DNA from 2 places in the Thalassospira sp. ABL2_045 genome. Region 1 is predicted to be linked to the other one. Evidence: riboswitches for the same ligand, from Rfam matches in the RefSeq annotation. Region 1 holds a riboswitch; the other holds the start of a gene.
The links. A riboswitch is a leader RNA that binds a small molecule or an ion and turns the genes downstream of it on or off. The one in region 1 is predicted to bind glycine.
Positions count from the first base shown of each region.

Region 2: it holds a riboswitch for glycine, as region 1 does, so the genes downstream of both, gcvT (glycine cleavage system aminomethyltransferase GcvT) here and ACXAIA_RS10440 (L-serine ammonia-lyase) in region 1, are expected to answer to the same signal.

Region 1 covers NZ_JBSWYV010000006.1:24,518-39,958, reverse strand. The annotation lists gene ACXAIA_RS10455 (S41 family peptidase) at 1-355, opposite strand, end outside; gene ACXAIA_RS10450 (murein hydrolase activator EnvC family protein) at 352-1,719, opposite strand; gene gpmI (2,3-bisphosphoglycerate-independent phosphoglycerate mutase) at 1,697-3,289, opposite strand; glycine riboswitch at 3,562-3,667, shown strand; glycine riboswitch at 3,671-3,793, shown strand; gene ACXAIA_RS10440 (L-serine ammonia-lyase) at 3,863-5,302, shown strand; gene ACXAIA_RS10435 (dihydrofolate reductase family protein) at 5,465-5,998, shown strand; gene ACXAIA_RS10430 (hypothetical protein) at 6,036-6,689, opposite strand; gene fabG (3-oxoacyl-ACP reductase FabG) at 6,768-7,547, opposite strand; gene ACXAIA_RS10420 (phosphotransferase enzyme family protein) at 7,801-8,802, shown strand; gene ACXAIA_RS10415 (aspartate aminotransferase family protein) at 8,799-10,133, shown strand; gene ACXAIA_RS10410 (DeoR/GlpR family DNA-binding transcription regulator) at 10,162-10,935, opposite strand; gene ACXAIA_RS10405 (methyl-accepting chemotaxis protein) at 11,255-13,063, opposite strand; gene ACXAIA_RS10400 (methyl-accepting chemotaxis protein) at 13,268-15,031, opposite strand; gene ACXAIA_RS10395 (GFA family protein) at 15,293-15,441, opposite strand, start outside.
Region 2 covers NZ_JBSWYV010000001.1:857,502-872,942, reverse strand. The annotation lists gene gcvPB (aminomethyl-transferring glycine dehydrogenase subunit GcvPB) at 1-1,276, opposite strand, end outside; gene gcvPA (aminomethyl-transferring glycine dehydrogenase subunit GcvPA) at 1,273-2,628, opposite strand; gene gcvH (glycine cleavage system protein GcvH) at 2,631-3,002, opposite strand; gene gcvT (glycine cleavage system aminomethyltransferase GcvT) at 3,071-4,213, opposite strand; glycine riboswitch at 4,242-4,349, opposite strand; glycine riboswitch at 4,353-4,450, opposite strand; gene ACXAIA_RS03925 (hypothetical protein) at 4,554-5,111, opposite strand; gene ispH (4-hydroxy-3-methylbut-2-enyl diphosphate reductase) at 5,370-6,317, shown strand; gene ACXAIA_RS03915 (homoserine kinase) at 6,353-7,321, shown strand; gene rnhA (ribonuclease HI) at 7,347-7,796, shown strand; gene ACXAIA_RS03905 (putative bifunctional diguanylate cyclase/phosphodiesterase) at 8,065-10,425, shown strand; gene ACXAIA_RS03900 (methylmalonyl-CoA mutase family protein) at 10,512-12,569, opposite strand; gene ccrA (crotonyl-CoA carboxylase/reductase) at 12,860-14,140, shown strand; gene ACXAIA_RS03890 (acyl-CoA dehydrogenase family protein) at 14,325-15,441, shown strand, end outside.

The DNA of each region.
Region 1 (15,441 bases):
TGTCATAGATCGGTGCGATGACTTTGACAAAGCCATCTTCCATCGTGACTTCGATGCCAAGGCCGCCGAATTCACCGCGGGTATCGACCTGCATTTCCTCGAAATTATCCATGTTCAGATAGGAGGAATGCGGATCAAGCGATGTCAGCATGCCGTTGATGGCGGCTTCGATCAGTTGTTTGTCATCGACATCTTCGACATATTTGCCTTTGACCTGTTCGAACACGTCGCCGAACAGATTAAGCAGGCGATAGGTCTCCGCCGAGGAGGTTGAAGATTGCGCCAAAACTGGCGACGCAAGGCCGAAAGTCATGCCGGTCGCGAGTGCGAGTACTGCCAATCGTGAGGTTTTCATCCACTTACCTTGCCGTTTTTCGAGGCCAGCCATGGAAGCGGATTGATTGCTTCCCCGTCCTGGCGCATCTCCAGATATAGTTTTGGCGAAGTTTCACCCATAATACCAACAGGTTCGCCCGCCAACAGATATTGTCCTACCACACTGTCGAGCCGATCAAAACCGGCGATAAGGCTATGGTATCCTTCGCCGTGTTCGATAATCAAGAGGCGGCCGTACCCGCGGAAGGGGCCGGCAAAGACAACTTTGCCGTCAAAAGGTGAGACAACCTGCGCATTTGCGCGGGTGCTGATCTCAATTCCCTTGGATCGGTTGACGGTCAAGCCATCCGGACCGCGCGATTTTTCACCAAAAAGTGTAACCACTTTACCACTGGCAGGCATCCTGAGGTTGCCTTGCGCCAGGGTAATTGAACTGCCAACGGCGAATTCTTCTTCGTCATTGCCGTCGTTGGCGTTGCTCGGAGCACTGCTTACTGGCTCAGTCTTGCTCTCGGGCGGTGGCGGGGGTGTGTTTTTCGCAATCGTTGTTGCGCCCAGCATATCGGCATCCGGTTCGGTGCTTACAGTTGCGCGCATTTCAGGACGTGCGCGCGGCATCGGCAGGCCTTCGGCGCGGTTTTGCAGATTGCGCAAAAGCTCGCCCAGTGATTTGGCCTCATCGGCAAGCAGGCTGACCGCCTTGGCAGCTTCTTCGGCTTCGGCTTCTGTCTGGGCACGCAGGCGGCGCTTTTCATCAAGCAGGGCAGCAAGGGATGCGCGTTCCTGCTGCAATTCATCGGTCGCACTGGCGACATCACTTCGCCGTTCGCGGATGTCTTCGCGTAGCGTTGCGATTTCTGTCAGTTCCTTGCGCAGATCACGTGCATGTTGCTCGACCCCGGGCAAGGCGGCCTTGAGCAATACGGCAGAGCGCAGGGTATCTTGCGGTGATGTCGGCAGGGCAATCACGGCTTCGGGCGGGGTGGTCGACAGGCGCTGCAGGGCCATCAGGATGCGGGCATATTGCCCGGCCTTGTCTTCAAGGCTGGTGGCAGCGGTTTTTTCGCGCGCTTCAAGCGTTTCAAGCTGATCTTCGAGATCGGTCAAAGTGGTTTCAAGGCGCTGGGTGCGTCTGGCGACTGAAATCGCCTCGGACTGAAGGGCTTGTTCCTCGGTCCAAAGTTCACGCGATTTGCGCGACAGGAATTCTTCCTGTTTTTGCTGTTCGGAAAGCTGGCTTTCAAGTTGATCAAGCTGCTGATCAACCTTTTGCAGCGATTGGGCAAAAGACGGCGCTGCCCCGTTCGCAAACAGCACCGCAAATGCGGTCAGCGCAAACAGGGCGATCTTCGAGACTGATTTAGCTCGCAAGAAGCGCGTCATTCTGTTTCAGGCCCTTAAGCAAGGGTTTGCCGGTCATCTCGGCCGGTTGTGGCACGCCCAGCAATTGCAGCAAGGTCGGTGCGACATCGGCCAAACGGCCATCTTCCAATGTTACCCCTTCCGGAGCGTTAACAAGGATGGTCGGAACGAGATTAAGCGTATGTGCCGTGTGCGGTTCGCCGGTTTCCGGATCAACCATCACTTCGCAATTGCCGTGATCAGCGGTGACAAAGGCAACGCCACCGACCGATTTGATCGCGTCAATCACCTTGCCAAGGCAGGTATCAACCGCCTCGGCCGCCTTCATGGCGGCTTCAAGGATGCCGCTATGGCCGACCATGTCCGGGTTGGCGAAGTTCAGGATGATGGTGTCGTATTTTTCCGCCTTGATGGCCGCGACCAGCTTTTCGGTCACTTCCGGTGCGGACATTTCCGGCTGCAGGTCATAGGTCGCGACCTTGGGGGATGCGACCAGAATGCGGTCCTCGCCCTCAAATACCTGTTCTTCGCCGCCGTTAAAGAAGAACGACACGTGCGGGTATTTTTCAGTTTCGGCGATGCGCAGCTGCTTCATGCCGGCCTTGGAAACCACTTCGCCAAAGATGTTTGGCAGGGTCTGCGGCGGATAGATCGCATCCATGTATTTTGCATGTTCGGACGAATATTCGACCATCCCGGCCTGCACGGCGAAGTTTACCGGCGTGCCGCGATCAAAGCCGTCAAAGTCCGGCGCACAAAGGGCGGCGAGGATTTCACGCGCCCGGTCAGCTCGGAAATTGGTCATCAAAAGACCGTCGCCATCCTGCATACCGGCGTAATCGCCAATCACGGTCGGCAGAACGAATTCGTCGGTGGTGTCAGAGCCATAGGCATCGGCAATCGCGGCCTCGGCACTTTCGGCTGTGCGGCCATCGGCATAGTTCGCGCCCTGAACCATGGTGAAATAGGCCTGGCTGACACGTTCCCAGCGATTGTCGCGGTCCATCGCATAATAGCGGCCCGTAACCGTCGCGATTTCAACATTGGCATCGCCGATCAGGGTGCGGAATTTCTCAAGGAACTTGGGGGCACTTTTCGGCGGCGTGTCACGGCCATCAAGATAGGCGTGGATTTTCACCGGCACGCCTGCACCGGCGATGATTTTGGCAAGGGCTGCCATATGTACCTGATGGGAATGCACCCCGCCTTCGGACAGAAGACCGGCAATGTGGCAAACGCCGTTGGAATCGGACAGCTTGGCGATGATCTTTTTGACGGTGTCGGTTTCGGCGATGGTGCCGGTTTTGACCGCCTCGTCAATTTTGGGCAGTTCCTGCATGACCACGCGGCCGGCACCGAGGTTCATGTGACCGACTTCCGAGTTGCCCATCTGACCTTTGGGCAGGCCGACATCCAGACCGCAGGCCTTGAGGAACCCGGTCGGATTGTTGGCGTAAAGGTCATCCCAGACAGGCGTGTTGGCAAGCGCAACAGCGTTGTTCTTGCTTTCTTCGCGATACCCCCAGCCGTCCAGAATGCACAGCACCACAGGGCGCGGGCGCTTTACGGAATTCTTGTCAGTCACGTTCATAACCCCACAGATAAAGGAAAAGGCTGAATGTCCCGTAAATATGGTGACTTAGGGGATATTTCGCCATCAATCCCGTCATGCGGGCAGGGTGGGTCTACCTTCGCGCACAACAGGTACATGAATTACACGGGCAATTTAGCACGATTGCCGGTGCTTAACAGCATCCGCCGCAGAAAATTTTGCAGATGCAAACCAGTTCTTTTGACAGTGTCTAAAGACGCAGATAGTGTTCAATCTGACGGTGAACCTCTGAGGTGGCAGAAATGCCATTTCGCACCGTGACGGGAGAGTTCGGATATCACGCGATTTGCATGATGTGCGGCGCCGAAGGAGCAATGCCTCATAAACACTCTCAGGCAGATGGACCGTCACGGATAGAGGCTCTGGAGAGAGAAACCAAAAAGCGTCAGGGAGAAGACGCGATATGGTTTCCACCGAAGGATGAACGCCAGTTGCCCGATATTTATCGGACGGTGGCAGATAATCTCAGGTCAAGGGACAGAGGGGGCAAAAACACCGGTTCGTAAACAGCGCGAAAACAAGCGCTTTACTGAGCCGTGAAGGAGGCCCTTGATGACAAATCCCGCAACCGATCCCTCTTCGGGATCGCAAGACAATTCCCAACATGACGTTAACCTGTCGGTTGTCGACCTTTACACCATTGGCATCGGCCCATCGAGTTCGCATACGGTTGGCCCGATGCGCGCGGGATATCGTTTCTGCCTTGAACTCGAAGCATGCAATCTTTTGCAAAATACCGGCAGTGTCGTGGTGGATCTGTATGGCTCGCTTGCCCTGACCGGCAAGGGGCACGCCACCGATACCGCTGTCATCATGGGGCTGAATGGCAAACGCCCGCGCAATATCGATCCCGACGACATCGTGCCAACGGTCACGGCGATTGATGAAACCAGCCTGTTGCAGCTTTATGGGCAGTATCCGGTGGCGTTTAACCGCGATACCAATCTGGTGTTTCATTTCACCGAAACTCTGCCGCAGCATCCCAACGGCATGCGCATTACCGCCTTTGACCGCGATGGCGTGAAAATCCACACCCAGGAATATTTCTCGGTCGGGGGTGGCTTTATCGTATCGAGCGACGACCACGGTGCGGAATATTCCGGCGATAACATCACCCTGCCATTTCCGTTTTCCTCGGCCGATGAGCTGATGGAAATCTGCAAGCGCGAAGGTCGCTCGATTGCGGAAATCATGATGGAGAACGAGCAAAGCTGGCGCAGCCCGGAAGAAACCATCGCCTTTGTTGATCGTGTCCATGACGCGATGATGAGCTGCATTGATCGCGGCATTCGCACCGATGGCATTTTGCCAGGCGGACTGAACGTCAAGCGCCGGGCATCAAACCTTTATAAGGAACTGACTGAAAAGCCCGAAGCAGGCCTGCGTGATCCGCTGACCGTGATTGATTGGGTCAATCTTTATGCGCTTGCGGTCAACGAAGAAAACGCAGCAGGTGGCCGGGTTGTGACTGCGCCGACCAATGGTGCTGCGGGGGTTATTCCGGCGGTTCTGCGCTATTACGAAAAGTTCGGCGCCAACGCCAATCAGCACAATATCCGTGAATTCCTTCTGACCGCAGCGGCCATCGGGTCGATCTATAAAAAGCGTGCCTCGATCTCGGCCGCTGAAGTCGGTTGTCAGGGGGAGGTCGGCGTAGCCTGCTCGATGGCGGCCGGTGCGCTGTGTGCGGTTCTGGGCGGCACGCCCGAGCAGGTTGAAAACGCCGCCGAGATCGGCATGGAGCATAACCTTGGCCTGACATGCGATCCGATCGGCGGTCTGGTGCAGGTGCCGTGCATCGAGCGCAACACCATGGGCGCGGTCAAGGCGATCAATGCCGCACGTCTGGCATTGCGCGGTGACGGGCAACATACCGTGTCGCTGGACAAGGTGATCGAAACCATGCGCCAGACGGGACTCGACATGCAAAGCAAGTACAAGGAAACCAGTCAGGGCGGCCTTGCGGTCAATGTCAACGTGGTTGAGTGCTAAACCCAATTCTTAAGAATAGGGCAGAAAGCCGGGCTTTTTCGCATGTGTCATGGAAATGACCCGGTTTGCTGCGATTGTTTCTTGCGACTTGTGGTTGGTGTTTTGCTATGATTTGCCGATTAAAAATAGGGGCAAAGACCCCAATATCGGTTGGACATAGACATGAGCAAAAAACTGTTCCGCATTTATATCGCGGTCAGTCTGGATGGCTTCATTGCGCGCGCCAATGGTGCGGTGGACTGGTTGGGTGAATATGACCCGGCCGAATTCGGCTTTGATGACTTTCTGGACTCCGTTGGCACGTTGATCATCGGGCGAAACACCTTTGATCAGGTGATGGAATTTGGCGACTGGCCCTATGAGGCCCGTCGCACAATCGTTCTGACATCGCGCGATCTGCCCCGTGACCGGCCCGCTAATACAGAGGCCTATGGTGGCAGCATCATCGAACTGGTCGATCAGCTGCGCGACCGCCGAACCGGGGATGGCGACATCTGGGTCGTTGGCGGCGGCAGTGTGGTGACACAGTTCCTGTTTGGCGGGTTTGCTGATCAGTTGGATATCTTTACGATCCCGGAAGTGCTGGGGGACGGGATATCGCTGTTCGGGCGTGACGCCGGGGGGCTTAAGCCCCGCCTGTTGGCGTCCGAGCGATACAATTCCGGCGTCGTACGCAGCCAGTACGGTTTGGCATAGGGTGTTTCGTTTGACTAGGCACGGAGCTTGGGCGTTTTCAGAGAGTAGCTAGGTCTAATAGTGCTTCTTCGAAGACGCCTTTACTCTTGCATGTGATCCCATCGGCTCCAGCACCCTGCTCTTGCGTGGAAAAGGATACTTGAGAGCTATTCATTTCCTGATGGTAAGCGGTGACCCCGGTTATCTTCACTTGAATGTTCAACACATAGCTAGCATTAGCCCGCATGAGAGTCTGAGACGAATTCAGTGGGGCAATATAAATGTTTGCTCGTCCTTCAAGGCTAGTTTGCCTTACTCGATCTACTATGTGATTTGTGCCTTCGACGCCAAGCCAATGACTGGAGCTACCCGCAACAGGATAGGTAAACGTTTGGGTTCCGCGAGCAGGGTGCTTGGACGTAATCGTTGTAGTGCCGCATTCGACATATTTTGTCGGGTCATTGGCTGAAAACGAGACGTTGATAATCCTACTCTCTTTAGAGATGTTATTGATTACGAAGAAACTTTGGGAGAGTTCTTTTACATATTCATCCCACACAGCTTCGAAGTCTGCTTCTATCGTGATCTCGTTTGTGCCTAACGAACTGGAAAGGTCCGGTGGGGAATAGTTTACCTGACTTCCAGCACACCCCGAAATCACCAGAACTGTCGACAAAGCTAACCAAAGGCGTACCGAAATCCGGCGGAACATTGCAACCCCCAAGTGTTGTTTCTTCTGAGAAGAATATTACTTTGAGATCGCATTGAAAGTTCTCTTAAGGGTAGCTGCTTAAATCTCTTCAAGTGCCTCAAGCGATTCCGGCAGGATCTGACCGCCATCGACGACGATTTGCTGGCCGGTGATATAGGCCGCTTCATCGGATGCAAAGAACAGGGCGGCGTTGGCGATATCTTCGACACTGCCCAGACGTTTGAGCGGGATCGAGTTCGCCATGGAATCAAGATATTCCTGACCCAGGTCCGCCAGCCCCTCTGTCATGATATTGCCGGGCATGACGGCATTGATCGTCGTGTTATAGCGTGACAGTTCCATGGCCGCCGTCTTGATAAAGCCAAGCTGACCGGCCTTTGATGCGCCGTAATGCGACCAGCCCGGATAGCCCGTCACTGGCCCGGTGATCGAGGATGTAATCACCACGCGGCCCTTGCCGGTTTTTTCGAAATAGGGGATGCAGGCCTTCACGCACAGGAAGCTGCTTTTGAGGTTGGTCGACATCACCTGATCCCAATCATCGGCGGTCATATCAACCATCTTGATCTGCGGGAAGATACCGGCATTGGCGCACAGGATATCAATCCCGCCAAAGGTCCTTGCGGTGTAGTCAGCCAACGCGCTTACCTGATCGAAATCCGACACATCACACAGGAACTTGTCACCGGTGCCCCCGGCGGCCTTGATTTCATCGACGGTGGCTGCCGCGTCCTTTTCGGTGCGGGCGGCAATCATGACATTTGCGCCCTTGCTGGCAAATACCATGGCAATGCCCTTGCCAATGCCCTTTGAGCCACCGGTGACGATGACGCTTTTGCCGGAAATCGAAGTAAGCATGGTCGATCCTTTCGTGAAGTCATTGGGCAATGCGCCTGTGCTAGATGTGTTCTGTGCTGCGGATTGCCGGTTCCCTGATTGTGTGCTGCGTTATGTTTCCTTGATGATTGGGCGAAATATTCCGTGATGCAACAAAAAATGTTGCAAGTTACACATTTTGTGCCGCATTATTCACAAAATGGCAGGGAGACGGCCCCGAAACGGCGCGACAACTCGTTTTGCACGGCCAGCAGAAAGCGACAGGAGGCATCGGTTGGGCGGCATTTACGATGACAACATGATTGATGTCCTGAAAAAGGGCGCGGAATCGGTCCTGCCCGGTTGGGGGATGGGCGTGAATACCGATGTGTCGCTTTTGACCGTGTCGGAGAATGCGACTTTTCTCGCGACCGATCCCGATAGTGACGCAAAGCTGATCTTGCGGGTGCATCGGCCGGGTTATCACACGCGGGCGGAAATCGAATCTGAGCTGGCCTGGATCAATGCCCTGCGTGCCAGTGATATCGTCGATACTCCCAAGCCGCGCCTGCGTAGTGACGGATCATTGGTCGCCGAATTTGATCAGGACGGGGGCAACCGCCATGTGGTTGCCTTTGATTTCATGAGCGGCGAAGAACCTTCTGCCGATGAAGCATTGGTCGATGGCTTTTTCAAGTTGGGCGCGATCAGTGCACGTTTGCATGGACATGCGCGGCAATGGACGCGCTCGGTCAATTTCGTGCGCAAAAGCTGGACGTTTGACACCACGCTTGGGGCCAATCCGCATTGGGGGGATTGGCGCGCGGCCCCCGGTCTTGATGAAGATGGCTTGACCTTGCTTGAACGGCTTTGTGTGCATCTTGATCAGAAACTGGCCGCCTTTGGCATGGGCAATGATCGCTATGGCCTGATCCATGCTGATTTGCGTTTGGCGAACCTTCTGGTCGATGGTGATCGGCTGGGTGTGATCGATTTCGATGATTGCGGCTTTGGCTGGTTTGGCTATGACTTTGCTGCCGCAATCAGCTTTATCGAGCTTGATCCGATTGTCCCGGCCCTGAAAGAAGCATGGATTGAAGGGTACCGAACTGTCGCGCCGTTTTCGGCTGCTGACGCGGCAATGCTGGATAGTTTTGTCATGCTGCGGCGTTTGCTTTTGACCGCGTGGATCGCAAGTCATCCGGAAACACCGACCGCGCAGGAGATGGGCACGGACTTTACCGCCGGAACCCTGCAAATGGCGCAGGATTATCTCACCGTCGAGAGTGCGAAATGAAACCTGCGCGCCCCATCCTTGATATGAATGCCTATGATGGCAAAACGTCCATCGGCCACCCACCGGCCGGTGATGACCTATTGTCGCGCCGGACCCGGAATTTCGGGGCGGCATCGGTTTTGTTTTACCGCGATCCGATTGAAATGGTGTCGGGGTCTGGCTGCTGGATGACGGCGGCAGATGGCACGAGCTATCTTGATTTTTATAACAACGTGCCCTCGGTCGGGCATTGCCACCCGCGTGTGGTTGCGGCCATGGCCGATCAGGCCGCCAAGCTTAATATCAACAGCCGTTATCTGCATCAGACGACCGAGGAATATCTGGATCGCCTTAAGGCGACATTCCCCGATTACCTTGAAAATATCGTCCTGACCTGCAGTGGCAGCGAGGCCAATGACCTTGCGCTGCGTATTGCCCAGCGGTCGACAGGGGCGCGCGGCATCATCGTGACCGAGTCCGCCTATCACGGCAATACGAGTGCGGTGACAGAGATTTCGCCATCCGCACTCAAGCGCGGCAATCTGCCCGATCATGTCGTTGCCGTTCCGGCACCGAGCAAGCTGAGCTATGGCGATGATGTCGCGGCGGGCTTTGCTGATGAGGTCCACAAGGCCGCACTGGTTTTGCAGGATCGTGGCCATGGGGTTGCGGCCCTGATTGCAGACAGCATTTTTTCAAGTGACGGCGTCTTTTCAAATCCGCGCGGGTTCTTGCGACTGGCGGTGGCGGTGGTTCATCGTTGCGGCGGGATATTTATCGCTGATGAAGTCCAGCCGGGCTTTGCGCGAACCGGCGATGCGTTTTGGGGCTTTGATCGCCACGATGTCGAACCCGATATCGTCAGCATGGGCAAACCGATGGGCAATGGGTTCCCGATGGCCGGTATTGCCGTGCGCCCGGAACTGCTAAGCGCATTTTGCGAGGATGTCGGATATTTCAATACCTTTGCTGCAAGCCCGGTGGCATCCGCAACGGGCTTGGCGGTTTTGGATGTCATCCGTGATGAAAACCTTCAGAGTAATGCAGCGCTTTGTGGCAAGTCGCTGCGCGAAGGGTTGATGCATCTGGCCGATATTGATGGTCGCATCAGTGATGTGCGTGGTGCCGGGTTGTTCCTGGGGGTGGACCTGTCCCCCGATGGTGATCCGGCCAAGCCCAGCGGGCAGCTGGTTGGTGACGTGATCAATGCCATGCGCGAACATCGCGTTCTGATCGGGGCGGCCGGAAAATATGGTCAGACGTTGAAAATCCGCCCGCCACTATGTCTGAAATCGTCAGAAGTTGATTTCTTTATCGAGGCGCTGGCGAAGTCGCTGCGCGCCTGCCGCTAGGAACGCATGACCGGACTGAATTCGGGGATTAATTGCTGTTGGCGGCCTTGATCGTGCAGCCGCTTTCGCGGATGGTTTCACCCAGCACGCCCATCGGGTGTTCATCCGTGACCAGAACGTCAACCGCTGTCCAGTCGCAATAACGTGCCGGGAAGGCCTGATTGAACTTGGTGTGATCGGCAACAATCATGCTACGGGTCGCGCGTTCCATCATGACGGAATAAACATCAGCCGCCTCGATCAATGCATCACTGGCGCCGTCGCCATCAAGGCCACTGGCGCCCAGAATGGCCCACTCCACCCGATAGTTTTCCAAAAACCGCACTGTTTGCGCACCATGCATTGCACCTTCCTGGGCGTGGTAAACGCCCGGTGCCATGATCACCCGGATGGTCGGGTTGATGGCAAGAACCGTGGCGACGCCAAAGGAATGGGTGATCACGGTAAGATCGGTCATGGTCACGGCCAGCCGTTTGGCCACATGCACCGTGGTTGCACCCGATCCGATCATGATGTGGCGCGCACCGGCCAGAATCGGGACGGATTGTTTGGCGATGCTTTCACGCTCTGTGATGTGAAGCTGATGGCGTTCATTGAGGCCCGGCTCGCTGGCCTGACGGCGGACCGCCCCGCCATAGGTGCGGTTGATCAAGCCTTGCGACGTCAGCTCGTCAAAGTCGCGCCGAATGGTTTCATTCGAGACATTCAGTCGTTCGGCCAGATCCGCGATCCGAAGGGACGGTTCGTGGTCCAGTTCGCCAAGAATGCGTTGTTGTCGAAGGGATTTCTTGTTTGACGCCATGGCACGATGATAATGCCCGCACCAGCATCACGCCAGCCGTTTTACGCAAGGTACTTAGGGTCAGGACCTATTAATTTGATTGGAATGGCAGAGTTTATGTTTGTGAAATCCAAGGAAAAGCCCGCTGGGCGGGTTGGTATCCCGCGCGAGGGGTTTAACGTCGGAGTTTGCAAACATGAACTCTGTCCTTCGGATCGCTCAGATTTGCACGGGCCACTTTGTCGCAAAACCTTGAAAGATATATATCTTTCGGCGGCTTCGCTCCGCGTATCCGCACAAATCTGAGCGACCATTCAAACCAAATTAATAGGTCCTGACCCTAGTCAGTCGAAATCCCGAACTTCCGGCAATGGGCGTGGTAGCTGCTGGCAAGTTCGTCCGCCCCGATCAGATTGCCGGCCTCATCCTTGTAGGTCAGGTGATGTTCAATCGGCTGACCTTGCCAAAGCTTCTCGATCTCGGCCCGTTTTGATGTCTTGCGGAATTCGGCAATGAAGTCATTGATCGCACAAAGCAACGGATAGGATGCCGGTTCGGCCGCGACCGCCGCGACATAAAAGAACGGGTGCGGCAGGATCGGTTTTGGCAGAACTTCAAGCTTGCCATGCCACGGGCTTTGCGGGTTTTTCGACGCCCAATAAAATACCGGGTGGTCCCCGGCAAAGGCATCAATCGCCCCGTCGGCAACCGCGTCATGCACGCGCGAAATATCGCCATAAGCAATCATGTTCGAAAGCTTGGCAATGCCGCCGGGCTTGTTTTCATTATCCGCCCAGCGCAGGCCGACATCTTCAAGCACGGCAAGGGCGGCCGGGTCATTGACTGTACCCAGGACCTTGCCTTCAAGATCGGCAATCGTGTTGATTGATGTGTTGTCCGGGCGGCGGATCAGCGAGAAGTTCAGATAGGTGTAGGTATCTGAAAACGCCACACCCTTATAAAAATCACTTGGCGGTAACGCACACCAGACAACATCGGCAGGCGGCTGACCGGCCTTTTTGCCGACAAACAGAAGTTCGGTCAAAAGGTCCCACGGATGTTCAATGAATTCACATTCAACGCCGATGGATTTGGCAAAGGCCACTGCATAATCGATATCGATGCCGTGCAACGGCCCGCCTTTTTGCGGGCGGAAGGATGCGCCGACCAGTGCCGGATCAATCGCAATGCGGATTTTGCCGCGCGCCTTGATGTCGGCCATCCGGTCATAGGCCGGGTCTTCGGGAATGTGGTTGGCGGCCAAGAAGCGCGAAAGTTTGGTTGAGACGTTTGCAGGATCGGTGGTGCAATCAGACAGCTTGCCGATTTCGCCCGACGCCCAGCTGACTTTGCTGCGTGTGCGGGCCGATGAATCCTTACTGGCATCAAGCAGTTCAAACACGACCTGATTATGCCCGCTGATATGTTCAAGCCGACCGGACATCTGGGCAAAGCGATCTTTCAGGCCCCCAAGGGCTTCTTCGATTTCACCCCCCAGGCTATCAAGGTCACTGCCGATATTGCCCATGCTTTCACGCAGGGACTTGGTGACATCGGAAAGATCGATCAGGTCGACGGCCTCATTGGTGCGCTGCATGGTGCTTTGCGCCAGGTTGCCGACTTCCTTGGCAACCACGGCAAAGCCTCGGCCATGATCACCGGCACGCGCCGCCTCAATCGTGGCGTTAAGCGCCAAAAGCTTGATGCCCTTGCCGATATCTTCAATCGCGCTCAGCACCTTTGCGGCCCCTTCGGCCTTGGTTTCAAGATCCTGACTGATCTTTTCAAGGTCACCGCGAATGGCATCGGTTTTCGACGAAACGGTTGTGCGGGTGCTTTCCTGCACATCGTTGGCCGTGGCCGTGCTTTCTTCGATTTCGCGGCGGGTTTCTTCAAGACCGGTGCGCAAGTTGTTGGAGCGCACATCAATCTCGCGCATCAGGCTGTCCTGGGTTTCGCCGGCGGTATTGGCGAATTCCAGCAGGTTTTCGATGTAATCAAGGGCAGTGGAAATGCCACGCATCAACGCATCAAGTTTATCGGCTTGCGGTGTGGGCGCAACTGACTCCATTTCGGGGATGTCTGATGATTGTTGCGGCGCGTCCTGATCGACTTCGTCCGCACGCGGAGCCATGATGGTTTCGTCCATTTTTCAAAGCCTCACCGCTGCCACTGAATTGTGTGAATTTTTATTTCTTATAAGGAAACTTTATCGCCCGGTGGAAATTGTTGCAAGGCAACATATTGTGAAAGTTGATAAAAGCACCTGTGACGCCTTGAAGTTGCGATGTTTTTCAAATGCCGCTCCGCGACCCGTGCCCGCAAAACGGCATTTGATGTTGCGTTGCAAAGTCTAGGCGTCGGCAATGCCGAACTTGCGGCAATGGGCGTGATACAGGGTCGCCAGTTCATCGGCGCCAATAAGGTTTCCGGCCTCGTCCTTGTAGGTGAGGTGATGTTGCAATGCCTGACCCTGCCAAAGTTTTTCGATCTCGGCCCGCTCATTTGAACCACGGAATTCGCTAATGAATTCGTTGATCGCACAGAGCAATTTCCACGATGCCGGTTCGGCCGCGACAGCAGCGGTATAGTAATAAGGCAGCGGCAGGATATTACCCGGCAGGACTTCGATCCGGCCATGCCACGGGCTTTCCGGGTTATTGGCAGCCCAGTGGAAAATCGGCTGATCAACCGCAAAGGCATCCACCGCCCCATTGGCTAAGGCATCATGCAGGCGAGTCTGGTCGCTATAGGCAATCAGGTTGGACAGCTTGGCAATGCCGCCCGGCTTGTTTTCATTATCCGCCCAGCGCAGTCCCTGTTCTTCAAGAACCTGAAACGCCACCGGGTCATTGATGATGCCCAAAACCTTGCCATTCAAATCCGAAAGACGGTTGATCTCGGTATTGCCTGCACGTCGACACAGCGCGAAGTTGAGATAGGTATATGTGTCGGAATAGGCGACACCTTTATAGAAGTCGCTGGGTGGCAGGGCGCTCCAGACCACATCGGCCGTTGGTGCACCGGGTTTTGCACCAACGAATAAAAGCTCGGTCAGCAAATCCCACGGATGTTCAACAAATTCGCACTCAACCCCCAGCCATTTGGCCAGCGCGCGTGCGTAATCGGCATCAAGGCCGCGCAACGGATCATTTGGCTTCGGGCGGAATGACAGGCCGACAAAGGCCGGTTCGATGGCAATACGGATTTTGCCGCGCGCCTTGATATCGGCCAACCGGTCATAGGTCGGATCGTCATGCAGGTGATGTTTATCAAGAAACCGGCTGAGGTTTGTTTGTGCCGTGCTCGCATCGCCCAGGCTTGCGCCCAGTGCCTTGGTGTCTTCATGTGCCCAGGTCACCTTGCTGCGTGTCCGCGCCGAGGCATCCTTGCTGCCCGCGAGCAGTTCGAACACCACCTGGTTATGTTCGGAAATATCGGCCAAGCGGCCGGACATGTTGGTAAAGCGTTCCTGAAGGGTGGTCAGCGACCCTTCGATTTCATTGCCGAGGCTATCAAGGTCACGGCCGATATTGGCCATGCTTTCGCGAAGGGCCTTGGTCACGTCAGACAGATCAATCAGGTCGACCGCTTCGTGGGTGCGCTGCATGGTGCTTTGCGCAAGGTTGCCGACCTCCTTGGCAACCACGGCAAATCCGTGGCCATGATCACCGGCGCGGGCGGCTTCAATCGCGGCATTGAGCGCCAAAAGCTTGATGCCCTTGCCGATATCTTCAATCGCGCTCAGAACCTTGTTGGCGCCTTCGGCCTTGGTTTCAAGTTCGGCACTGATGCGTTCAAGGTCGGCGCGGATGGCTTCGGTCTTTTCGGCCACGGTGGCACGGGTAGAGTCCTGCACGTCGCGGGCAACACTGGTGCTGTTGTCGATCTCGCGCCCGGTATCATCAAGACCGGCGCGCAGATTGTTGGAACGCACGTCAATCTCGCGCATCAGGCTGTCCTGGGTTTCGCCTGCGGTGTTGGCAAATTCCAGAAGATGCTGAATGTAATCCAGTGCGGTGGAGATGCCGCGCATCAGTTCTTCGATGCCAGCAGCGGTTTGGGCGACGTCGTGCGCAGTTTCGCCGTCCTGCGCGGCCAAAACGGTTTGTTCCATATTCAAAGCCTTACCATTGCCCAAGAGTCTTTTTGATTTTGGGAATATTTCTTTCTTGTAAGGAATGTTATCGGGGCAATTGGCATGTTGCAAGGCAGCATGCGCTAAAAAGGAGAAAAGATCCTTGTTTTATCGCGCATTGCTTGAGCAACGGTATAGGTGATATTCGACCTCAGGTGGGGTTAAACCCCACCTTTACGCCGCAACGCGAAATTGTTTCTGCCGGATCGGGAGGTCGGTCACTTTGGTGCCGGACCAGATTTAAAAATTGATAGGTGGTTCAGGCGGCATTTCCGGGAAGGAAGGTAAATCACTTGGCTGTTTGTCCCACGAAGGGGCTCGGCTGGCGTAAACTACCATGCTGGGCTGGGCGATTTCCGGATCGTCAAGGCTGGATGCCCTTGGAAAAA
Region 2 (15,441 bases), on a different contig from region 1:
GGAAATACATCGTCATCGGGTGGAACCCTTCGTCGATGATTGCCTTGGCCAGATCCAGTGTCGATACACCGGTATCCCTCAGGAAGCTGTCATCAAACAGCGCTTCGTGCATGCAATAGCCCGGGAAGGCAACGCTGAGCTTGTCTTTGAGACGGGCCAGCAGATAGTTCGCATTGAGAACCGCATCACCTGATGCCTGACGCAGGCCATCCGCACCGTGGCTTTTCATATAGGTCAGCGCACGAATGAACATGCCCATCTGACCATGGAAACCTTTCAGACGCCCAAATGGCTGCATGCCATCGTCTTCGTCTGCAGTTTCGACCAGATGGAAACCGTCGCCCTTTTTGACGACATAGGGGATCGGGGCAAACGGGGCCAGTACGTCGGAAAAGACGACCGGTCCGGAACCCGGGCCACCACCGCCATGCGGGGTCGAGAAGGTCTTGTGCAGGTTGATATGCATCGCATCAATGCCAAGATCTGCCGGGCGTACGCGACCGACAATGGCGTTGAAGTTCGCACCATCGCAATAGAAATACCCGCCCGCTTCATGCACCAGATCGGCAATCTTGCGCACATCACGTTCAAACAGACCGCACGTGTTCGGGTTGGTCAGCATGATCCCCGCCACATCATCGCCAAGCTTGGCTTCGAATGCAGCCAGATCAACACGGCCATCCTCGGTTGCCGGGATCGAATCAACCGTAAAACCACAGGCGGCTGCCGTGGCCGGGTTGGTCCCGTGGGCAGATTCCGGCACCAGAACGCGACGACGGTTTTCACCGCGCGCATCAAGGGCCGCACGAATGGCCATCATGCCGCAAAGCTCACCCTGTGCGCCCGCTGCCGGGGACATGGAAACAGCCGGCATGCCGGTCAAAACCAGAAGCCAGTGCGCACAGCTGTTGATCAATTCCAGCGCGCCTTGAACGGTGCTTGCGGGCTGCATCGGATGCAGATCGGCAAGACCGGGCAGACGCGCGACCTTTTCATTCAGTCGCGGGTTATGCTTCATCGTGCACGAACCAAGCGGGAAGAAACCGGCATCAATGCCATAGTTCTTCTGCGACAGGCGCGTGAAATGACGCACGACTTGCGGCTCGGACAGGCCCGGAAGGCCAACGTCGCTGTCACGATCAAGACCGCCAAGACGGGTTTTCGTGCCTGCCGGTTCGGGCAGATCAACACCGGTGCGGCCGGGCTGGCCCTGTTCAAAGATCAGTTGTTCTTCAATAACAAGGCCGCGGTTGCCGGTATGGGTTGTAAAGGTCATGCCAGCGCCTCCTTCAATGCGGCCGCAAGGGCCGCGATATCCGCATCCGTGTTGGTTTCGGTCACTGCCACCAACAGGTAGTTATCCAGATCCGTTCGGTTCGGATACAGACGCGACAACGGCACACCCGCCAGAACACCCTTGGCAACCAGTGCCTCGACGACTTCAAAAGCAGGTTTGGTCAGCTTGACCGTGAACTCGTTAAAGAAGCTGTCATTGACCACCGATGACCCATCAACAGCATCAATCGCATCGGCTGTTTTGCAGGCATTTTCATGGTTCAAGGTTGCCAGACGGCGATAACCATCTTCGCCAAGCAGGCTCATATGCACCGTAAAGGCCAACGAACACAGACCGGAATTGGTACAGATGTTCGAGGTCGCCTTTTCACGACGGATATGCTGTTCACGGGTCGAAAGTGTCAGAACAAAGCCACGCTTGCCGTCCTGATCAACCGTCTCGCCACACAGACGACCGGGCATCTGACGCACCAGTTTCTGGGTGGTGGCAAACAGACCGACATACGGTCCACCATAGTTCAGCGCATTACCGATCGACTGGCCTTCACCGCAAACGATATCGGCCCCGAAGCTGCCCGGTGATTTGACCGCACCAAAGGCAACCGCCTCGGTAAAGACCACGACCAGAAGCGCCCCCTTGGCATGGCAAAGTTCAGCCAGTTTGGTGTGATCCTGAATACGACCAAACACATCCGGGTACTGCACAACCACACAAGCCGTCTGATCATCGATCAGATCGTCAAATTCTTCGGCCGTTGCCTGGTGCTCGGGATGCCCATCACGCCCGGCGACTTCGGTATCGCTGTACTGGCAATAGGTTTCCGTCACTTCGCGGTAATGCGGATGCAGACCACCGGACAGAACCGCCTTTTTACGACGGGTCGCGCGGCATGCCATCAGCACCGCCTCGGCACAGGACGTTGCACCATCCCACATCGAGGCATTGGCAACATTCATCCCGGTGATCGAGGCAACCTGGGTCTGGAATTCAAACAGATACTGCAACGTTCCCTGTGCGATTTCCGGCTGATACGGGGTATAGGCGGTCAGGAACTCACCGCGCTGGATCACGTAATCAACCGTGGCCGGCACATGGTGGCGATAGGCACCAGCCCCCAGGAAACTGGGCACGCTGGACGCCCCCATGTTTTTCCCGGCAAGGGCCAGCATATCGCGTTCGACCTGCATTTCGCCAAGGTGGGATGGCAATTCAACAGGCTTATCGAGCAACGCGCCGTCAGGCACATCACCGTAAAGTTCATCAACTGATGCAGCCCCGATGGTGTCAAGCATCGCAGCGCGATCAGCGCGTGTCAGTGGGAGATAGCGCATGCTTAAAGACCTTCGACGAAGTCTTTGTAGGCTGCCTCATCCATCAGCGCATCAAGCTGGGATTCATCAGCAAGGGACATTTTAAAGAACCAGCCTTCGGATTCCGGGGCTTCGTTGACCAGTGCCGGATTGGCATCAAGTTCTTCGTTGATTTCAACAATCTCACCATCAAGCGGGGCATAGACGTCGCTGGCGGCCTTGACCGATTCAACCACGGCTGCGTCGCCGTCCTTGGTCAGCTTTTTGCCAACTTCCGGCAGCTCGACATAAACAATGTCACCCAGCGACTGCTGCGCGTAATCGGTGATGCCAACGGTCGCAACACCATCTTCGAACTCGATCCACTCATGTTCTTGCGAAAATTTCTTTGTCATTTCCCTTTGTCCCTCTTGATCAATTCAATGCCAATGCGGCGTCGCCGCGCTCTCAAAATTTCGGATACTCAACCGCGGAAATAGCGATGCGGTGCAAACGGAAGTTCAACCACCTCGGCCGGGCGGGCCTTGCCGCGCACCATCAGGTCGATCTTGGTTCCCGGTTTGGAAAACTCGATCGCAACATAGCCCATTGCGATCGGACCATCGACGGTCGGGCCAAACCCGCCTGACGTGATCTCGCCAATCTCTTCGCCGTCTGCATTCAAAATCTGGGTATGTTCGCGGGCCGGGGCCTTGCCTTCGGGCTTGATGCCGACACGCTTGCGATCCGCACCATTTTCAAGCTGATCGAGGATCACGTCAGATCCCTTGAACCCGCCTTCGGCCCGGCGACGCTTGTTGATGATCCAGTTCAGATCACCTTCCACCGGGGTCGTGGTGGTGTCGATGTCATTGCCATACAGGCACAGACCGGCTTCCAGACGCAGCGAATCACGCGCGCCAAGGCCAATCGCCTCAACTTCGTCCTCGGCCAGCAATTTACGTGCAAGCGTTTCGGCATCCGCATTGGGCACCGAAATCTCATAACCGTCTTCACCGGTATAGCCTGAACGGGTCACAAAGCACGGGACGCCTGCGATCTCGATTTCGGCAAAGCTCATGAATTTCAGATCAGTAACCGCAGGCGCAAACCGTGCCAGCACCTTGGCCGCATCCGAGCCCTGCAGCGCCATCAGCGCGCGATCATCGATTTCTTCAAGGGATACGCCATCGCCAAGATTGGCGCGCATATGAACAATATCGTCATCCTTGCAAGCCGCATTGATCACCAGGAACAGGCTGTCACCCGCATTGGTAATCATCAGATCGTCAAGGATTGTGCCATCGTCCTGGGTGAATGCGGAATAACGCGTGCGACCGGGCTTGAGGATCGCAATATCACCGGGCACAAGCTTTTCAAGCTCTGCCACGCGGTTTTCGCCGGTCAGGCGCACCTGCCCCATATGCGAGACATCAAACAGGCCAGCCTTTGCACGGGTATGAAGATGTTCGCCCTTCACACCAAGCGGGTATTGAACCGGCATGGCATAGCCCGCAAACGGCACCATTTTGGCACCGAGTTCAACATGCAGGTCATAAAGGGCTGTTTTTAGCAGTTCGGTCTGTTGATCCACTCTTCCTTCTCCGGGACAATCGTTGCGAAACATAGCCGACCACTGGCCAACCACATTCCCCCTCTGTCTCGGAGCCTGAAAGAATCACAGCCAATGGCTAAACCGGTCTGCTTACATCTTCGGCGAGGTGCGTTTTGATCAGGCTGATCACAGCACCTGCTTTCCAGAGTCCCATCTCCGCGCGGTCCTGTTGCCTGAGAGTTTCCGGGGTGGTTGCTCCTTCGGCGTCCGCATATCCATAAGGACTGCGGCCTCTCCCACGGGGATCATTTGGGTGTGTTTCTATTGTACGGGTTTCCGCGCAAACCGACCAGCCCCTATTTTCCCAAAAGGGGCTATCGACCGGCCCGAAACGCCAAAACTTCCCGATAAATCAATCGGTTCCGAAGCGGCGATTATATTCCAGTTGCTCCGCGCTCAGCTGGAAACCGAGATAGATTTCATAATCCGGACCCGTCCAGACATCATCGAGCGGCACCGAAAGTGTCACCTGCTCATCGCGGATCCGCGCCATGTTCAGATTGTCGGCAAAGGCCATATTGATGTTGAACACCGACTTCTGGATGAAGTTGCCATTCGGGTCGCGGAGCGCAACGAAATATTCGAACTGCACAGTACGATTTTGCGCCGCCGGTCCAAGTTCGGCAGTGATGATCGGGCTGATGATGACATCAAGTTCCTTGTCATCCAGATCATAGCCGCAGTCACCGATATAACCGGTAAATTCCGCCTCAACGATCACATCGGTCAGATCGCGGCCACCGCCACTGAACTCGACCAGCTTCGCCGTATCCTTTGGCAGATAGGCGGCCGGGCAAACCGGTACGGGCTGTTCTTCGAACGGGTTTCCGCCGCCGCACGCACTTAGCAATCCGCCAAGCGAGACCATACCAAATGCAAAAACGCGCCGAAGTCCGTTACCGATTGTCATCCAAGCCTCTATCAAACCAAATGTTTTCAGGCCTGTGTCTTATCCGAACGGCCCGCGCGCAGTCTATTCCCTCACGGGTGTCGGCACAACCCGCTTCAACGGGTCGCGGGAATAGAAAAGGTCAAATTTCCGGCCACAACACGCGGCCCTTTTGCCGCAGAGTCATTGCACCACATGATCAGGCGGGTTATGTAACGACAATGTTTGAAAAATGCGTCGGGAACGCCCGCACGCGATTGGGAAAGCCGGACCTGTATCATGTCTGACAAAGCCAGCCTTCAGATCGTTCTCGCCAACCCGCGCGGTTTTTGCGCCGGGGTCGATCGCGCCATCGAGATCGTCGAAAAGGCGCTCGAAAAATATGGTGCGCCGGTCTATGTCCGCCACGAAATCGTCCATAACAAATTCGTGGTCAATCGCCTGCGAGACATGGGTGCGGTTTTTGTCGACGAACTCGATGCCGTTCCGGACGGGGTTCCGGTGATCTTTTCTGCCCATGGCGTACCGAAATCCGTGCCCGAGGCCGCCGAAACCCGCAAGCTTGAATATCTTGATGCGACCTGCCCGCTGGTCTCGAAAGTCCATCGCGGTGCCGAACGTCATCATGCAGATGGCAAGCATATCCTTCTGATTGGTCATGCCGGCCACCCTGAAGTGATCGGCACCATGGGCCAGTTGCCACTGGGCAGCATGACGCTTGTCGAAACCGAACAAGACGCCGAAACCATCAAAATTTCGGATCCGGACAATCTGGCCTTCGTGACCCAGACAACCTTGTCGCTTGATGACACCGCCAAGATCATCGAAATCCTGCAACGGCGCTTCCCGTCAATCTCGGTCCCGAAAAAAGAAGACATCTGCTACGCGACAACCAACCGTCAGCACGCGGTCAAACTGATCGCCGAAAAGGCCGATGCCATTCTGGTTCTGGGCGCGCCGAATTCCTCGAACTCCAATCGACTGGTCGAAGTCGCCAAGCGCGAAGGCTGCATGCGCTCTGTTCTGGTTGAACGCGCCAAGGAAATCGACTGGTCTGAGCTTGAAGGCATCAAAATCCTTGGCATCACGGCCGGCGCATCCGCCCCGGAAGTTCTGGTCGAAGAAGTTATCGATGCCTGCCGGGAACGCTATGATGTGACGGTCGAAACCATCACGCTCACCGACGAGAACGTCACTTTTAAACTACCGCGCCAGCTTGCCAGCTAACTGCTTACTTTCAGATCAGGACGACAATAAAGCCCATGGCCGTCTATACCGATGTTTCAGACGAGGATATCGCCCGTTTCGTTGCCGAATACGATATCGGTGAAGTGGTTTCTTTCAAGGGCATTGCCGAAGGTGTCGAAAACACCAACTTCCTGCTTCAGACCAGCATCGCGCCCTTTATCCTGACGCTCTATGAGAAGCGGGTAAACCCGGATGATCTGCCGTTTTACCTCGGCCTGATGGATCATCTGTCGGCCAAGGGACTGAACTGCCCGACCCCGATCCATGGCAAGGACGGCGTGGCACTTCGTGAACTCTGTGGTCGCCCGGCTGCCATCACCTCATTCCTGCAGGGCATGTCTCCGCGCCGTATTCAGCCGCACCACTGTGCCGGGCTTGGCGCAGCACTGGCCGAACTGCATACGGCCGGGTCGGATTTCGAAATGCATCTGCCCAACGCGCTAAGTGTCGCGGGCTGGCGCAATCTGTTTGAAAGCTGTCAAGAACACGCCAATGACGAGCTCCCCGGGCTGGGGGATCTGATCGCGGACGAGCTTGATTTTCTCGAAGCCAACTGGCCGCACGAATTGCCCAAGGGGGTTATTCATGCCGATCTGTTTCCCGACAATGTTTTCTTCTTCCCGGGCAAGGAAGAGGTATCTGGCCTGATTGACTTCTATTTCGCCTGTAATGATCTGTTTGGCTATGACATCGCGATTTGCATGAATGCCTGGTGCTTTGAACCCGACAACAGCTTTAACGTCACCAAGGCCAAGAACCTGCTGTCGCATTACAGCAAGGTGCGCCCGATCTCGGATGCCGAAAAGGCGGCCCTGCCGATTCTTGCCCGTGGTGCCAGCCTGCGCTTCCTGCTGACCCGCCTTTATGACTGGGTCAACACGCCGAAAGATGCGCTGGTCACGCCGAAAAACCCGCGTGAATACATCAACAAATTGCGCTTCCACCAACGTGTGGATAACGCAGCGGCCTATGGCCTTGATTAAGGCAGACGGTCAGGGACACCTCAACATGACTTCAGATAATGGCGGCGATAACCGCGTCGAGATTTACACAGACGGCGCATGCAGCGGCAATCCCGGCCCCGGTGGCTGGGGGGCGATTCTGCGCTTCAAGGGCGTTGAAAAGGAAATGTCGGGCGGTGATCCCGAAACCACCAACAATCGCATGGAAATGATGGCCGCCATCAGCGCGCTCGAGGCCCTTAAACGCCCGTGCGTGATCGATATTTACACCGACAGCAGCTATGTGCGCGACGGTATTACCAAGTGGATTTTCGGTTGGCAGAAACGCGGCTGGAAAACGGCGGATAAAAAGCCGGTAAAAAACGTGGAACTGTGGCAACGTTTGCTGCAAGCCCTTGAACCACATCAGGTTGAGTGGCACTGGGTCAAGGGTCATGCCGGACATCCAGAAAACGAAAGATGTGACGAACTCGCACGCCTTGCCGTTCCGCGGTAACGAAATTTTTGCAGATATTCACTATAAATGGTTGAAGCTGAATGACTTCGCCCCAAGATAGATAAGCTTGCGGGCGAGAGTTGTTTATTTGCTAAATTAACGAAATCGAACTTGCGTTTTCATTAAGTTGCGGTTTGACTTGAGACTAATTTAAGGGGAGTTGGCACCCATACGAACGTCGAGTACAGTATATTCGACTAGCCCAAAGTAGGTGCCAGGGAGAGAACGCTTGTCGCGCGGATCGTACGGGTTTTTACAACGAAAGTCCTTGAGCAGTCGGCTGCTGTTTATTGCATTGCCGCTTGTATCGCTGTTCTCGTTGGCGCTTTTCGTTGTCTTTGGCTATGTCAGCTACAAGGTGCTGCGCGATGATCTGAACGGCAAAGTCGAACAGACTGCCGATATTAACGCCCGCGTTCTGGCCACCCCATTCTGGTATCTTGACGTCGACAACATCGAATCAGCGCTCAACGCCATGTCGCGTGATCGTGACATTGTGGCCGTGCAGGCGCTTGGTGCCGACGGAACCGAATTCGCCCATACCGGCGTTTCGCAATCCGAACTGGCCGATACGCTGCGCCTGTCGCGCCGTGTCTATTTCGAACGCAACAATGTCCGTCACGACGTTGGCGAACTGGTCATCTACTTTACCGATGACCGCGTGCAGGACTTGCTGTTCCGCCGCATCGCCATCGACATGATCCTGTTCGGGCTGTTGATTTCGGTCGTGGCCGCCAGCCTTCTGATTGCCAACAAACGCTCGATCAAGGAACCGCTTAACCGTCTGCTGCATTCCATCCGAATGACCAAGCATGGCCGTCTGCGCCGTCCGGTGGAATGGAACAGCTCGGACGAACTTGGCCTTCTGATCCGCGAATACAATGAAATGGTTGCCCTGCAAGGGCAGGCACAGGAAGAAGCCCAGCGTAAGCAGGCCCTGCTCGAAGCCACCCTGCACAATATCGGCCAGGGCATCTGTCTGTTCGACCAGGACCTGAACCTGATGGTCTGGAACGAACGCTATATCGAACTGCTTAATCTGCCGCGCGATCTGGTCAAGGAAGGCACCCCGCTTTCCGATATCCTGCGCTATAACGGCGAGCGCGGCGAATATGGCGATGTCAGCATTCAGGCGCTGATTTCCGACCGTGTTGCGATTGCGCGCCGTCGTGAACCCTATCGCATGGAACGCACCCGCCCGAATGGCCGCGTCATTCAGGTCGATCACAACCCTATGCCGGGCGGCGGTTATGTTGCGACCTATACCGACATTACCGAACGTAAACAGACCGAAGCACGCATGCGCCACCTCGCGGTCCATGACGTTCTGACCAGCCTGCCGAACCGGACCCTGTTCCTGGATCGCCTGCGTCAGGCCTTGCTGTCCGCCCGTCGCTTCCAGCGCGGTGTAACGGTTCTGTTTGTCGACCTTGACCGCTTCAAGGACATCAACGATCACTTCGGCCATGATGTCGGTGACTTGATGATTCAGGAAATGGGGCAGCGTCTGTCGCGCATCATCCGCGATTCCGATACCGCCGCCCGTCTGGGGGGCGATGAATTCGCGATCATCCAGACGGATGTTCAAAACATCGAAGACACCATCGCCCTGGCCCAACGCATCATTGACGAGCTATCCCAGCCCTTCGATTGCCGTGGCATCCGCCTGCATTCGACCGCCAGTGTCGGCATCACGCTGTTCCCGGAAGACGGCGAAAACCCCGAACAGCTGGTCAAGAACGCCGATATGGCGATGTATGCCGCCAAGGCCGAAGGCCGCAACAATTACCGCTTCTTCCTGCCCTCCATGCATGAGCGGGTCAAGGAACGCAAAACCATCGAGGAAGATCTTCGCAACGCGCTCGAACAGGATCAGCTCGAACTTTACTATCAGCCGAAAATCGACTGCCGCACCGAACGCGTCGTTGGCGCGGAAGCACTTGTGCGCTGGCACCATCCGGAACGCGGCCTGATCCTGCCGGGCGAGTTTATTTCCGTGGCAGAGGAATGCGGTCTGATCAACCGGCTGGGTGCCTGGGTGCTTGAACGCGCCTGCAAACAGACGCAGGCCTGGCGTGAAACATCGCTTGCCGGCATGCGGATTGCCGTCAACCTGTCCCCGGCCCAGTTCCAGGACGCCGAACTGGTCGACAGTGTCACCAAGATCGTCAAGGACACCGCCCTGCCCGAAGGCACGCTGGAACTTGAGATCACCGAATCCATACTGATGAACAACCCGGAAAAAGCCGTCTCGACGCTCAAGGAGCTCAAGGAGCTGGGCGTTCTGATCGCGATTGATGATTTCGGTACGGGCTATTCGTCGCTGAACTATCTCAAACGCTTCCCGGTCACCTCGATCAAGATCGACCGTTCGTTTGTGAACGACATCCATGTCGATATGGATGACAAGGCAATCGTCGATGCAGTGATCGGCCTTGGCCACAGCCTCAACCTCGAAGTGGTTGCCGAGGGCGTGGAAGAAGTCGAACAGCTTGTCTATCTGCAGGAAAAGGGCTGCGACTTCATTCAGGGCTTCCTGTTTGCCAAACCGCTGCCGGCTTCAACCTTTGAAAGCTGGGTCAACGAACGTCACGGCATCCTGCAGGAACCGGCAACGGCGAAATCCTGATCGGCGAAACCGACCCCGAATACAAAACGGTCGCACCCAATGTTGGCGCGACCGTTTTTTATGGCCTGTGTCTGATCGGGTGATCGTCAATACAGGGTGGCGTCGCCCTGATTGTCTTGTGTCCCTTTTGGTGAGACGACGGATTTCTCCGACGCCTTTTTATCAACCAGATCGACAATCTCGGAAATGACCTTGGCCAGCTGATAATCCTTCGGGGTATAGACTGCCGAAACCCCCATCTGGCGCAGCACCAGCATATCGGCTTCGGGAATGATGCCCCCGACAACCACCGGGATGTGACCGGCCCCTTTGGCGCGCAACCCATTGACCACTTCACGCACCAGCGGCACATGCGACCCTGACAGGATCGAAAGCCCGATCACATGCGCGCCGTCTTCAATCGCATTGCGCACAAGTTCCTCTGGCGTCCAACGAATGCCTTCATACAGCACTTCGATCCCGGCTTCGCCCGCCTTGACGGCGATCTGCTCCGCCCCGTTGGAATGGCCATCCAGTCCCGGTTTGCCGACCAGCATCTTCATGCGTTCGCCAAGCTTGTCGGAAACCTGATCAACACGCTCACGCAAATCCTGAAGGTTTTCCTCTTCGCCTGTGACGATCATGGATGTGATCCCGGTCGGTGCCCGGTACTCACCAAACACATCGCGCAGTGTTTCCGACCACTCCCCCGTCGTTACCCCGGCATGGGCACAGGCAATCGAGCTTTCCATAACGTTGCGCTCTTCGCTGGCAGCCGACTTCAAATCCGCCAATGCGCTATCAACCGCTTTCTGATCACGATCCGAATGCCACGCTTTCAGTTTCTCGATTTGCTCCTGCTCGGCCATGTCATCGACGGTCAGGATCGATTTTTCACCCGATGTCAGCGGCGATGGCTCGGTCTCGGTAAAGGCATTCACCCCAATAACCTTGGTGATCCCGCTTTCAATATCGGCCAGACGCAGCGCGTTGGAGCGCACCAGTTCCTGTTTCATATAGCCACGATCCACGGCGGCAATCGCCCCACCCATGGCATCAATCTTGGCAAGTTCTTCACGTGCGCCTTCCTTAAGCGCCCCGACCTTGCGTTCAATCGCCGGGTTGCCGTCAAACAGATCCTCATATTCCAGAAGATCGGTTTCATAGGCCATGATCTGTTGCAGGCGCAGCGACCATTGCTGATCCCATGGACGCGGCAGGCCAAGCGCCTCGTTCCAGGCTGGCAACTGTACCGCACGGGCCCGCGCATTTTTTGACAGAACGACCGCCAGCATTTCGATCAGGATGCGATAGACATTGTTTTCAGGCTGCTGTTCGGTCAGCCCCAATGAATTGACCTGAACGCCATAGCGGAACCGGCGATATTTGGCATCTTCAATGCCATAACGCTCGCGGGTGATTTCATCCCACAATTCGCAGAATGCCCGCATCTTGCAGATTTCGGTGACAAAGCGAATCCCGGCATTCACAAAGAATGAAATGCGCCCGACCACCTTGGCAAAATCTTCTTCGGGCACCTGTCCCGAATCGCGCACCGCATCAAGCACCGCAATCGCCGTTGCCAGCGCATAGGCCAGCTCCTGTTCGGCCGTCGCCCCGGCTTCCTGCAAATGGTACGAGCACACATTCATCGGATTCCATTTCGGAACCTCGCGATAGGTAAAGGCCGCCACATCGGTAATCAGCTTAAGACTGGGGGCCGGCGGAAAGATATAGGTCCCGCGTGACAGGTATTCCTTGATGATGTCGTTCTGGGTTGTGCCCTGCAGGCTTGCCCGCGCTGTGCCCTGCTTTTCGGCCACCGCAATATAAAGCGACAAAAGCCACGCCGCCGGCGCATTGATCGTCATCGATGTGTTCATCTGATCAAGCGGAATGCCGTCAAACAACGTCATCATGTCGCCCAGATGCGAAACCGGCACGCCGACTTTGCCGACCTCGCCACGCGCCAGAACATGATCGGAATCATATCCCGTCTGGGTCGGCAGATCGAAGGCCACCGAAAGTCCGGTCTGCCCCTTTGCCAGGTTCTGACGATACAGCGCGTTTGATGCCTGTGCCGAGCTATGCCCGGCATAGGTGCGGATCAGCCACGGGCGATCGCGTTCCGGCTTTGCTGCATTGCGCTTGTTTTCCATCAACATCGCGACCTCTTGTATTTTTATTACCGATTTTCTTTACGATAATTACGTGGAAACGTTATTAAATTATCCACTAGACAATGTCGAAGTAATTATATAACAATTTGTGCAACGCGATAAAAGCGAAAACAAATATCGCCTCGGTTTCGCCTGCGATTAATCCGCAGAAAACCGGGATTTGCCCGGGGAAACAGAACAAATTCCGTGGCTTGGAGGATTCGTCGACCGCAACGCAGCATAGGTAATTTCATTACCCTGCAAACCGGATCGACCCCGAACAAGGAGTGAAGGCCATGAACACGTCCGCTGAAGTGCTGCCTTTCCGTGGCGGTCAGGAAGAAAAAGATCTTTATGAAATCGGCGAAATCCCGCCGCTCGGCCATGTGCCGAAAAACATGTATGCCTGGGCGATTCGCGAAGAACGTCACGGCGAACCCGATACCGCCATGCAGTGCGAAGTGCTGCCGGTCACCCAGCCTGACAGCCACGAAGTCCTCGTTCTCGTGATGGCGGCGGGTGTGAACTATAACGGTGTGTGGGCGTCGCTCGGCAAACCGATCTCGGTCTTCAATGTCCATGATTGCCCGTTCCACATTGCCGGATCGGATGCATCGGGCATCGTCTGGGCTGTGGGATCGAAGGTGACCCGCTGGAAAGTCGGCGACGAAGTTGTCATTCACTGCAACCAGGATGACGGCGACGACGAAGAATGTAATGGCGGCGATCCGATGCTGTCTCCGACCCAGCGCATCTGGGGCTATGAAACCCCCGACGGGTCATTCGCGCAGTTCACCTGTGTTCAGGCACAGCAGCTGATGCCGCGCCCCAAACATCTGACCTGGGAAGAAAGCGCGTGCTACACGCTAACCCTTGCCACCGCCTATCGCATGCTGTTTGGCCATCGCCCGCATATCCTGCGTCCGGGGCATAATGTTCTGGTCTGGGGAGCATCCGGGGGTCTTGGCTCAATGGCGATCCAGCTGATTACGACCGCCGGGGCGAATGCGATTGGCGTCATATCCGATGAAACCAAGCGCGACTTTGTGCTTGGGCTCGGGGCCAAGGCCGTGATCAACCGCAAGGACTTCAATTGCTGGGGCCAGCTTCCCACCGTCAACGGTCCGGAATTTGGTGACTATATGAAAGAGGTCCGCAAATTCGGCAAGGCGATCTGGGACATCACCGGCAAGGGCAACGATGTTGATATCGTCTTTGAACATCCGGGCGAACAGACCTTCCCGGTCTCGTGCAACGTTGTTAAGCGCGGCGGCATGGTCGTGTTCTGTGCGGGTACCACCGGCTTTAACCTGACCTTTGATGCGCGTTTCGTCTGGATGCGTCAGAAACGTATTCAGGGCAGCCACTTTGCCAACCTCAAACAGGCGGCACAGGCCAACACCCTGATGGTTGAACGCCGGATTGATCCCAGCATGTCCGAAGTCTTCGCCTGGGAAGACATCCCGCGTGCGCACATGAAGATGATGCGCAACGAACACAAGCCCGGCAACATGGCCGTTCTGGTTCAGGCCAAACGCCCGGGCATGCGCACCCTTGAAGAAGCAGTCGAAGGATAATCCCACATCAGGCCCCGGATTCTCCCAAGTCGTTTGGGGCCTGACCTTCGACTGATTGTTGGCACCCTGCGCGCATTCTCGCCCGATTTGCGCCGGGGTGCCACCACCCTCTGAACTTTGTAAACGATCCGCGCAATCGCCCCACAGGATTGCACAACGAGGACCCGATCCGAGGACCTGAATAATGACTGAGAATGCCCTTTTGCCCGACCTCGAACATTTGTGCGATGACGCGCTTTCTGCACTCAGCCCTGTCTATGATGCGGCTGAATATGCCGTGCGCACCGCTGTCACGGTCGATGGCCGGATCAATGCCGACGCCTTTGATGAAAACCAGTTTGCCGCACATGGCTTTGCCTGGTTCACCACCTATGTCACAGCCTTGGGGCAGATGAAGGCATGGGCAAGCAGGCTTAAGGATCAGGACAAGTTCGGCACGCTCGAACATCTGATCCTGCAATCGGCCTTTGGGGAATATCTCGCCCAGATCATCGGCGGCATTCCGATGTCACAAGGCGAGATCATCCGTCTTTCGACCCTTGGTGTCGCAGATAACCTGATTGCTTCGCTTGCGGCAAACCCGTCGGTGGCAACCCTTGCCCAACATGGCAATTCGGATGCCGCACGCCGTGCGATTGCCGCCGAAATCGAAGACAGCCTCGATACCGGGCGCTTTGGCGAAACCGGGCTTGAGGACGAAACCCTTGATATGGTGCGCGATCAGTTCCGCCGCTTTGTCGAGGAAAAGGTATCCCCGCATGCCCATGGCTGGCATGAACGTGATGAGCTGATCCCGATCGACATCGTCACGGAAATGTCGGAACTCGGCGTGTTCGGTCTGACCATCCCTGAAGAATTTGGCGGCCTTGGCATGGGCAAAACCGCCATGTGCGTCGTGACCGAGGAACTGTCACGCGGCTATATCGGTGTCGGCTCGCTCGGCACGCGTTCAGAAATTGCTGCCGAACTGATCCGCCTTGGCGGCACAGACGCGCAAAAGGAACATTACCTGCCCAAACTGGCATCGGGCGAGATCCTGCCAACTGCGGTCTTTACCGAACCCAACAATGGATCGGATCTGGCTCATCTGCGCACCCGTGCGGTCAAGGATGGCGACAGCTATAAAGTCACTGGCAACAAAACCTGGATCACCCATGCCGCGCGGTCGGACCTGATGACGCTTCTGACCCGAACCAACCCGGATGAGGCCGGCTATCGCGGCCTTTCCATGCTACTGGCCGAAAAGTCACGTGGCACGGACGAAAATCCGTTCCCGGCCGATGGCATGTCAGGCGGGGAGA